Regions from separate parts of the Variovorax sp. OAS795 genome, predicted to be linked through region 1. Evidence: riboswitches for the same ligand, from Rfam matches in the RefSeq annotation. Region 1 holds a riboswitch; the other holds the start of a gene.

What was found. Region 1 has a riboswitch for S-adenosylhomocysteine ahead of ahcY (adenosylhomocysteinase). Riboswitches for the same ligand answer to the same signal wherever they lie in the genome.
Region 2: it holds a riboswitch for S-adenosylhomocysteine, as region 1 does, so the genes downstream of both, metH (methionine synthase) here and ahcY (adenosylhomocysteinase) in region 1, are expected to answer to the same signal.

The regions. Positions count from the first base shown of each region.
Region 1 covers NZ_JBEPOH010000001.1:5,178,436-5,182,846, reverse strand. The annotation lists partial or broken gene ABID97_RS25040 (peptide chain release factor 3) at 1-243, opposite strand, end outside; gene phaP (TIGR01841 family phasin) at 320-832, opposite strand; gene ABID97_RS25030 (hypothetical protein) at 973-1,605, opposite strand; S-adenosyl-L-homocysteine riboswitch at 1,722-1,790, shown strand; gene ahcY (adenosylhomocysteinase) at 1,858-3,297, shown strand; gene ABID97_RS25020 (TlyA family RNA methyltransferase) at 3,298-4,095, shown strand; gene metF (methylenetetrahydrofolate reductase [NAD(P)H]) at 4,106-4,411, shown strand, end outside.
Region 2 covers NZ_JBEPOH010000001.1:703,806-708,216, reverse strand. The annotation lists gene metH (methionine synthase) at 1-2,684, opposite strand, end outside; S-adenosyl-L-homocysteine riboswitch at 2,745-2,851, opposite strand; gene ABID97_RS03465 (PACE efflux transporter) at 2,900-3,355, opposite strand; gene ABID97_RS03460 (LysR family transcriptional regulator) at 3,460-4,377, shown strand; gene ABID97_RS03455 (SH3 domain-containing protein) at 4,378-4,411, opposite strand, start outside.

The DNA.
Region 1 (4,411 bases):
GATCACGTGGTCGCGGTACAGCATCTGCATGACGGACGAGGCCACCGAAATGCCGCGCTGCTTCTCGATCTCCATCCAGTCTGAGGTGGCATGGCGCGAGGCCTTGCGCGCCTTCACCGAGCCCGCGATCTGGATCGCGCCGGAGAAAAGCAGCAGCTTCTCGGTCAGCGTGGTCTTGCCGGCGTCAGGGTGGGAAATGATCGCGAAGGTGCGGCGGCGGCGGGTTTCGGCAAGAAAAGACAAGGTGGGCAATCTGCAGGGGAATGCCCGATTTTAGAAGGGCGGTCCCGGGCCGCCCGCCCGGACCGCCGAAAACGCCCTACTTGCGCTTGAGCATCTTGGTCACTTCGTCCACATTCGCCTGGATGCGCTGGCGTACCAGCTCGAAGGCATCGGCCTGCGATTTGGCCGCAAGGTTCGCGAGTTCCTTGATGTCGTCGATGGCACGCTGGAACGACTGGCGGCCGAGTTCGTCGAGCTTGGCGAGATTGGCCTTGGGGTCCTTGCCCGGCATTTCCTTGGCGGCCGTCTGCCATTCGGCAATGGCGCTCTTGATCATCTCGGTCTGGCGCTGCACCACGGTCTGCAGCCCCTGGTAGGACTTTTCATTCGCCTGCATCAGCGCCTGGAGGTCCTTCTGGCCGCTCTCGAGCAGCTTGCTCGCGCCGCCGGTCAGGTTGAGCTCCTGCAGGCGGTCGGTCATGGCCTTGAGGTTCTTCATCGGATTGAGCATGTCGGCGGCACTGGGGGCCTCCGCCCTGGTGCTGCTGCTGTCGTCGTTGCTGCTGCTGGCAGTGGTTTTATTCGCGGCGGCTTTCTTGGCAGTGGCCATGGTGCGGTATCTCCTGTGTCGGGGTGGACGGGGGGAATGACGAGGACCGGCCGGACGGCGAAGTCCCTCGCCACGATACGCCGCACCGGCTCGGCCGCGGTGCCCCGGGCGGCAAATTCGCCTGCGGGATTTCCCTTGGACTACATCGGCGGCGCGAAGCCGTTGCGCCCGGCCGTGACGCGCAGCGCCGTGGGCGTGCCGTTCTTTTCCTGCGCATTGACCAGCACCTTGGCGCCGGGGACCAGCAGGGACTCGTTGCCCGGGCGGAAGGTCACGACCGGCACGTCGGGCGGCACGATGACGGTCTTTTCCCCGCCTTTGTAGGTCAGCCGGAGCTGCTGTCCGCCGCGTACCGACTTCGGGGCCGCGGCCAGGTCGGCGACGGTGGCGTTGGTCATGGTGCTCTGCGGCAGCAGGTCCCAGGGGCGGTGGCCTTCGCCGGTGCCGCGCGCAGCCTCCGGGAACACCACCACTTCGAGCGCCTTCTGCGTGCCGTCGGCCTGCGGCATGGCGGCGGTACCGATGAAGCTGCCCTGCCTGATGTCGGACAGCTTGATCGGGTACACCTCCGACACCGCCATGTCGGCCGGCCGCGCCAGGCTGACCACCTCGCCGCCGCGGTCCTGCACCACGAGGGTCTTCGCATCGACGCGGACGATGGTGCCGCGGATCCGCACCGGATCGGAGGCGGCCTGCGCCAAGGCGAGGACCGGCGCGCCGGCGCCAAGAAAGAGGGCCGAGGCCAGCAGGACGGGGGAGATTCTGGAACGCATGGGTGAAATTCCGTTGTTGGGAGCAAATCAATGTACGCCCCGGCGCCCAAACGTGCTTTCCGGCATGTGGGATATCCCGGCGTTTGGCTCGCCTTGCCTGCCCGTCTACAATCCGCCGTTCCGAGGAGCGTTGCAGCGCCATCAGGCGTGAGGCTCGGACCACATCGCAACCACGCTCACCCGCTGTTCTCGCGGTGAGTCTTTTCCCCCGAACGCAGTGGCACCTTTCAAACTAGCTTTGTTGGAGTTCTCATGAGCGCTGTTCTCAAGCCCACCCCCGTTTCCTCCGCCGACCAGGCCATTGCCGACCTGTCGCTGGCCGCCTGGGGCCGCAAGGAAATCCGCATTGCGGAAACCGAGATGCCCGGCCTGATGGCCATCCGCGAGGAGTTCTCGAAGGCGCAGCCGCTCAAGGGCGCGCGCATCACGGGCTCGCTGCACATGACGATCCAGACCGCCGTGCTGATCGAGACGCTGCAGGCGCTCGGCGCCACCGTGCGCTGGGCCTCGTGCAACATCTTCTCGACGCAGGACCACGCCGCCGCCGCCATTGCCGCCGCCGGCACGCCGGTGTTCGCGATCAAGGGCGAGTCGCTGAAGGACTACTGGGACTACACCCACGCCATCTTCGACTTCGCGCCCAAGGGCTCGAAGGGCGAAGGCCCGAACATGATCCTGGACGACGGCGGCGATGCCACGCTGCTGATGCACCTGGGCCAGCGCGCCGAAAAGGACTTGGGCGTGCTCGCCAACCCGACCAGCGAGGAAGAACGCATCCTCTACGCGGCCATCAAGGCCAAGCTGGCGGTCGATTCGACCTGGTACACCCGCAAGTCGGCCGAGATCATCGGCGTGACCGAGGAAACGACCACCGGCGTGCACCGCCTGAACGAGATGAGCGCCAAGGGCACGCTGCTGTTCCGCGCCATCAACGTGAACGACTCGGTCACCAAGAGCAAGTTCGACAACCTCTACGGCTGCCGTGAATCGCTGGTGGACGGCATCAAGCGCGCCACCGACGTGATGATTGCCGGCAAGGTGGCCTGCGTGGCCGGCTACGGCGACGTGGGCAAGGGCTCGGCCCAGGCGCTGCGTGCACTCAGCGCCCAGGTATGGGTCACCGAGATCGACCCCATCAATGCGCTGCAGGCCGCAATGGAAGGCTACAAGGTCGTCACCATGGAATATGCCGCCGACAAGGCCGACATCTTCGTGACCACCACCGGCAACAAGGACGTGATCCGCCACGAGCACATGGCCGCCATGAAGGACCAGGCCATCGTCTGCAACATCGGCCACTTCGACAACGAGATCGACGTCGCGTCGATCGAGAAGTACGAGTGGGAAGAGATCAAGCCGCAGGTCGACCACATCAAGTTCCCCGACGGCAAGAAGATCATCCTGCTGGCCAAGGGCCGCCTCGTGAACCTGGGCTGCGGCACGGGCCACCCGAGCTTCGTGATGTCGTCGTCGTTCGCGAACCAGACCATCGCCCAGATCGAGCTCTTCACCAAGCCCGACGCCTACCAGGCCGGCAAGGTCTACGTGCTGCCCAAGCACCTGGACGAGAAGGTGGCGCGCCTGCACCTGAAGAAGGTCGGCGCCATGCTGACCGAGCTGACCGACGAGCAGGCCGCCTACATCGGCGTCGACAAGGCAGGTCCGTACAAGGCCGACACGTACCGCTACTGAATGCGCGCCGATCAATTGCTGGTCGAACGCGGCATGGCCGCGTCACGCTCGCAGGCCGTGCGGCTGATTGCCGGCGGCATGCGCTGGCGCGATGCCGGCAGCGCGGACGCGTGGCGCCCGGTCGTGAAGAATCGCGACGAGGTGCCCGAGTCCGCCGAGCTCGAGCTCGACGACGCGGCCGAGGCGCGCTATGTCTCGCGCGGCGGGCTCAAGCTCGAAGGCGCGCTGGCGGCGAGCGGCGTGGACCCGTCCGGCAAGTTGTGCCTGGACGTCGGCCAGTCGACCGGCGGCTTCACCGACTGCCTGCTGCAAAGCGGTGCGGCCAAGGTGGTGGGCGTCGATGTCGGCCACGGGCAGCTGCATGCGCGGCTGCGCGAGGACGAGCGCGTGGTCGCCATCGAGGGCGTCAATGCGCGGGCCTTGTCGCCGGACGACCTCCGGGAAGAAGGCGAAGTGGTCGAAGAGCCTTCCGAGCTGCGCTTCGACCTCATCGTCGGCGACCTGTCGTTCATCTCGCTCACGCTGGTGCTGCCTGCGGTGGTGCCGTTCCTGGCCGATGACGGCCAGATGCTGATGCTGGTCAAGCCGCAGTTCGAGCTGCAGCCGGGGCAGGTCGGCAAGGGCGGCATCGTGCGCGACGCGTCGATGTATGCGGTGGTCGAAAAGCGCTTGCGCGATGCCTGCGAGGCGCTCGAACTGCGCGTGCTGGCGTGGTTCGACAGCCCCATTGCCGGCGGCGACGGCAACCGCGAGTTTTTCATTCACGCCGTGCGCGCCGATCGCGCGGACGGCTCCTGAGGAGACGCAGGTGCGCCTTCCACTGAGTTTCGAATTCTTCCCGACCAAGACGCCGGAAGGCGCGGTCAAGCTGCGCGCGGTGCGCCAGCAGCTGTATGCGCGCAAGCCCGAGTTCTGCTCGGTCACCTACGGCGCGGGCGGCTCCACGCACCAGGGCACTTTCGGTGCGGTGCGCGAGATCCTGTCCGAAGGCGTGGACGCCGCGAGCCACTTCTCCTGCATCGGCGCCACGCGCGCCACGGTGCGCGAGCAGCTGGCCGAGCTCAAGGCCATGGGCGTGAAGCGGCTGGTGGCCTTGCGCGGCGACCTGCCGAGC
Region 2 (4,411 bases), 4.5 Mb from region 1:
TCGGATTCGCTCTCCTTGCGCCGCGCCGCCTGGTCCTGCAGCTGGTCGTGCCCGATCTTGCCGACGTTGAAGTACGTCGAATCGGGGTGGCTCAGGTAGAAACCACTGACGCTGGCGGCGGGCATCATAGCGAGGCTTTCCGTCAGGGTCATGCCAATGTCCGCGCAGTTCAGAAGGTCGAACATCGGGCGCTTCACGCTGTGGTCGGGGCAGGCGGGGTAGCCGGGCGCGGGGCGGATGCCGCGGTATTTCTCCGCGATCATGTCCTCGTTGCTCAGGCCCTCGTCGGGCGCATAGCCCCAGAGGTCGGTGCGCGCGCGGTGGTGCAGCGACTCGGCGAATGCCTCGGCCAGCCGGTCTGCCAGCGCCTTGAGCATGATGGCGGAGTAGTCGTCGAGGTCGTCGATGAAGTACTTCTCTTTTTTCTCGACGCCCAGGCCCGCAGTGACCGCGAACACGCCCACGTAGTCTTTCAGGCCGCTGTCCTTCGGCGCGACGAAATCCGCCAGGCAGCGGCTGGGCCGCATCACGCCGTCGATCACCTGCTTCTCCGTCTGCTGGCGCATGCCGTACCAGGTCATGGCGACCTCGCTGCGCGTTTCATCCGTGTAGAGCTCGATGTCGTCGTCGTTCACCGTGTTGGCCGGCCAGAAGCCCACGATGCCGCTGGCGCTGAGCCAGCGCCCTTCGATCAGGCGCTTGAGCATGCGCTGGCCGTCGGCATACACGCGCACGGCCTCGGTGCCGACGATCTCGTCCTTCAGGATGGCCGGGAACGGGCCCGCGAGATCCCAGGTCTGGAAGAACGGGCCCCAGTCGATGTACTTGGCGAGCTCGGTCAAATCGAAGTTCTTGAACACGCGGCGGCCGATGAACTTGGGCACCGGCGGCGTGTAGTGGGTCCAGTCGATCGGCGTCTTGTTGGCGCGCGCCTTGGCCAGCGGCCACATCGGCACCTGCTTCTTGTTGGCGTGCTGCGTGCGCACCTTCTCGTAGTCGGCATTGATCTCGTCGATGTAGGCGGTCGCCTGTTCGGACAGCAGCGACTGCGCCACGCTCACGCTGCGCGACGCATCGGGCACGTAGACCACCGGGCCCTCGTAGTGCGGCGCGATCTTGACGGCGGTGTGCACGCGGCTGGTGGTGGCGCCGCCGATGAGCAGCGGGATCTTCTTGATGCGGAAGTGGTCGTCCTTCTGCATCTCGCCGGCCACGTATTGCATTTCCTCGAGGCTCGGCGTGATGAGGCCGGAGAGGCCCACGATGTCCGCACCCTCGACCTTGGCCCGCGCCAGGATCTCGTGGCACGGGACCATCACGCCCATGTTCACCACCTCGAAGTTGTTGCACTGGAGCACGACGGTGACAATGTTCTTGCCGATGTCGTGCACGTCGCCCTTCACGGTGGCGATGATGATCTTGCCCTTGGTGCGCACGTCGCGGCCCGCGGCCTCGTCCTGGCGCTTTTCTTCCTCGATGTAGGGAATGAGGTGGGCCACGGCCGACTTCATCACGCGCGCCGACTTGACCACCTGCGGCAGGAACATCTTGCCCTGGCCGAACAGGTCGCCCACGATGTTCATGCCGTCCATCAGCGGCCCTTCGATCACATGCAGCGGACGGCCGCCCTTGGCGAGGATCTGCTGGTAGGCCTCCTCGGTGTCCTCGACGATGAAGTCGGTGATGCCGTGCACCATGGCATGAGAGAGGCGCTGGTTGACGTGCACCGGGTGCTCCGGCGTGCCGCGCCATTCGAGCTTCTTGCTGTCGTCCTTGGCGCCGCTCTTGGCGGTCTCGGCCACTTCCACCAGCCGTTCACCCGCGTCGGGCCGGCGGTTCAGCACCACGTCTTCGACGCGCTCGCGCAGGGTCGGCTCCAGGTCGTCGTACACGCCCACCATGCCGGCGTTGACGATGCCCATGTCCATGCCGGCCTGGATCGCGTGGTACAGGAACACGGTGTGGATGGCTTCGCGCACCGGGTCGTTGCCGCGAAAGCTGAAGCTCACGTTGCTCACGCCGCCCGACACCTTGGCGCCCGGCAGGTTCTTCTTGATCCAGCGCACCGCGTTGATGAAGTCGACCGCGTAGTTGTCGTGCTCCTCGATGCCGGTGGCAATCGCGAAGATGTTGGGGTCGAAGATGATGTCCTCGGGCGGAAAGCCCACCTCGTCGACCAGGATGCGGTAGGCCCGCTCGCAGATCTCGATCTTGCGCTCGTAGGTGTCGGCCTGGCCCTTCTCGTCGAAGGCCATGACCACCGCGGCGGCGCCGTAGCGCCTCACCAGCTTGGCCTCGTGCTTGAACTTGTCGACCCCCTCCTTCATGGAGATGGAGTTGACGATGCCCTTGCCTTGGATGCAGCGCAGGCCGGCCTCGATCACCTCCCACTTGGAGCTGTCGACCATCACCGGCACGCGCGCGATATCGGGCTCGCTGGCGATCAGGTTCAGGAAGCGCACCATCGCGGCCTTGCTGTCGAGCATGGCCTCGTCCATGTTGATGTCGATCACCTGCGCGCCGTTCTCGACCTGCTGGCGCGCCACGGCCAGGGCATCCTCGAACTGGCCGTTCAGGATCATCCGCGCGAAGGCCTTGGAGCCGGTGACGTTGGTGCGCTCGCCGATGTTGACGAACAGCGAACCGGCATCGATGGCCACCGGCTCGAGGCCGGAAAGCTTCATCGGGGGAACGGAGGGCGTGGAAACATCGCTCATGGGGGGCTCACCTGTGCAGGGAAAAACGTCAGGTGAGCGTCGTTTGCGGCTTGCGCCCCGGCCGCCGGGGCGCCTTCCAAGCCTGACGGCGGACCCTGTCGATGATGTCCGCCGCTGCAACGCTCCTTGGAAGGGAGCGCAATTTTACCGGCTGCGGCAAGGGCCGCGGCCGCGTGGGGCGTTCAGGCCCCCTGCCCGGCCACGGATGCGGGCGCCCGCGGCGCGGCCGAAGCCGGCAGCCCGAACACCCGGTCGAAGGCCCAGTTGAAGACGAAGGTGTAGACCAGGAAGAACACCACCAAGCCCAGGTCCATCACCAGCGCCTGCCAGAGCGTCACCCCGAGGCCCCAGGCGAACATCGGCACCAGGAAGGCGACCAGCCCGCCCTCGAAGCCGATGGCGTGCGCCACGCGCCGGCGCACGCTGCGCCCGCGCACGGCCTGGCGCGACTCCCAGCGTTCGAACAGGGCGTTGAACACCAGGTTCCAGATCACCGCGATGACCGAAGCGGCCACCGCCAGCAGGCCGGAATGGCCGAGCCCGGCATCGGTCAGCAGCGCCAGGCCCGCACTGGCAGCCACGATGGCGATCCCCTCGTAGAGGGTGATGTAGATGACGCGGCGCTGGAACCCCTGCATGGCTGTTTTCCTGGAACGGATGAAGGCAATGGCTGGACTTTATTTGCGTGTTGCTGATATAAAAAGTTAACTTCTTTCAGTTTCATTGATAGACCGGTTTGCAGATGGCTTTTTCCAGCGACACCGTCGAAGTCTTCCTTGCCGTGATCGACCACGGCTCGTTTTCGGCCGCGGCCCGCGCGCTGCACAAGGTGCCCTCGGCCGTGAGCATGGCCATAGCCAGCCTCGAGGCCGAACTCGCCCTTCCCCTGTTCGACCGCAGTGGCCGCGAGCCGCAGCCGACCGCCGCCGCCCGTTCGCTGGAGCCGCAGGCGCGCCTTTTGGCAGCCCAGCTCAAGCAGCTGCAGGTGCAGGCACTGGCCCTCACGCAGGGACTGGAGAACCGCCTCACGCTCGCGATTGCGCCCGAGTTGCTGGCGGCACCCTGGAGCGGACCGCTGGCCGCGCTGGCCGAGGAATATCCGCTGCTGCAGGTCGAGGTGCTGGCGGCTCCGCAGGCCGATGCGCTGGCGCTGCTGCACAGCGGCCGCGCGCAGCTGGCGCTGGTGTTCGAGCGCCCGAGCCTCGACGGCCGCGAAGGATTCCAGGAAGTGGGCAGCGACACCATGGTGGCCGTGATGGCGCCCGACCACCCGGTGCTGGTGGCGGCCGCCGGCGAGCGCCTGCGGGAGGAACACCTCACGAACACGCGGCAGATCGTCGTGGCCGGGCGCGACCTGGCGACCAGCGACCCGCGCTTCGTGTTCGCGCGCCATGTCTGGCGCACCGACAACGCGCTGGCCGCGCTGGGCCTGATCACCGCCGGGCTCGGCTGGGGCTGGCTGCCGCGCAACTTTGCCAAGCCGCACGTGGCTGCCGGCGCGCTGGTCGAGATCCCGTTCGAGAACCTCAGCAACGGGCTGGACCTGTGGGTCGACGTGGTGTGGTCGCGCGAACGGCCGCTGGGCCTCGGGGCGCAGCGCTTCGTGGCGCTCATTGCGCGCGACCGCCAGGCCGCGGCAGGGATTGCGCCCGCGGGCTAGCTAGTCGCGGTGGCCGTGGCCGCCGCCCTTTCCG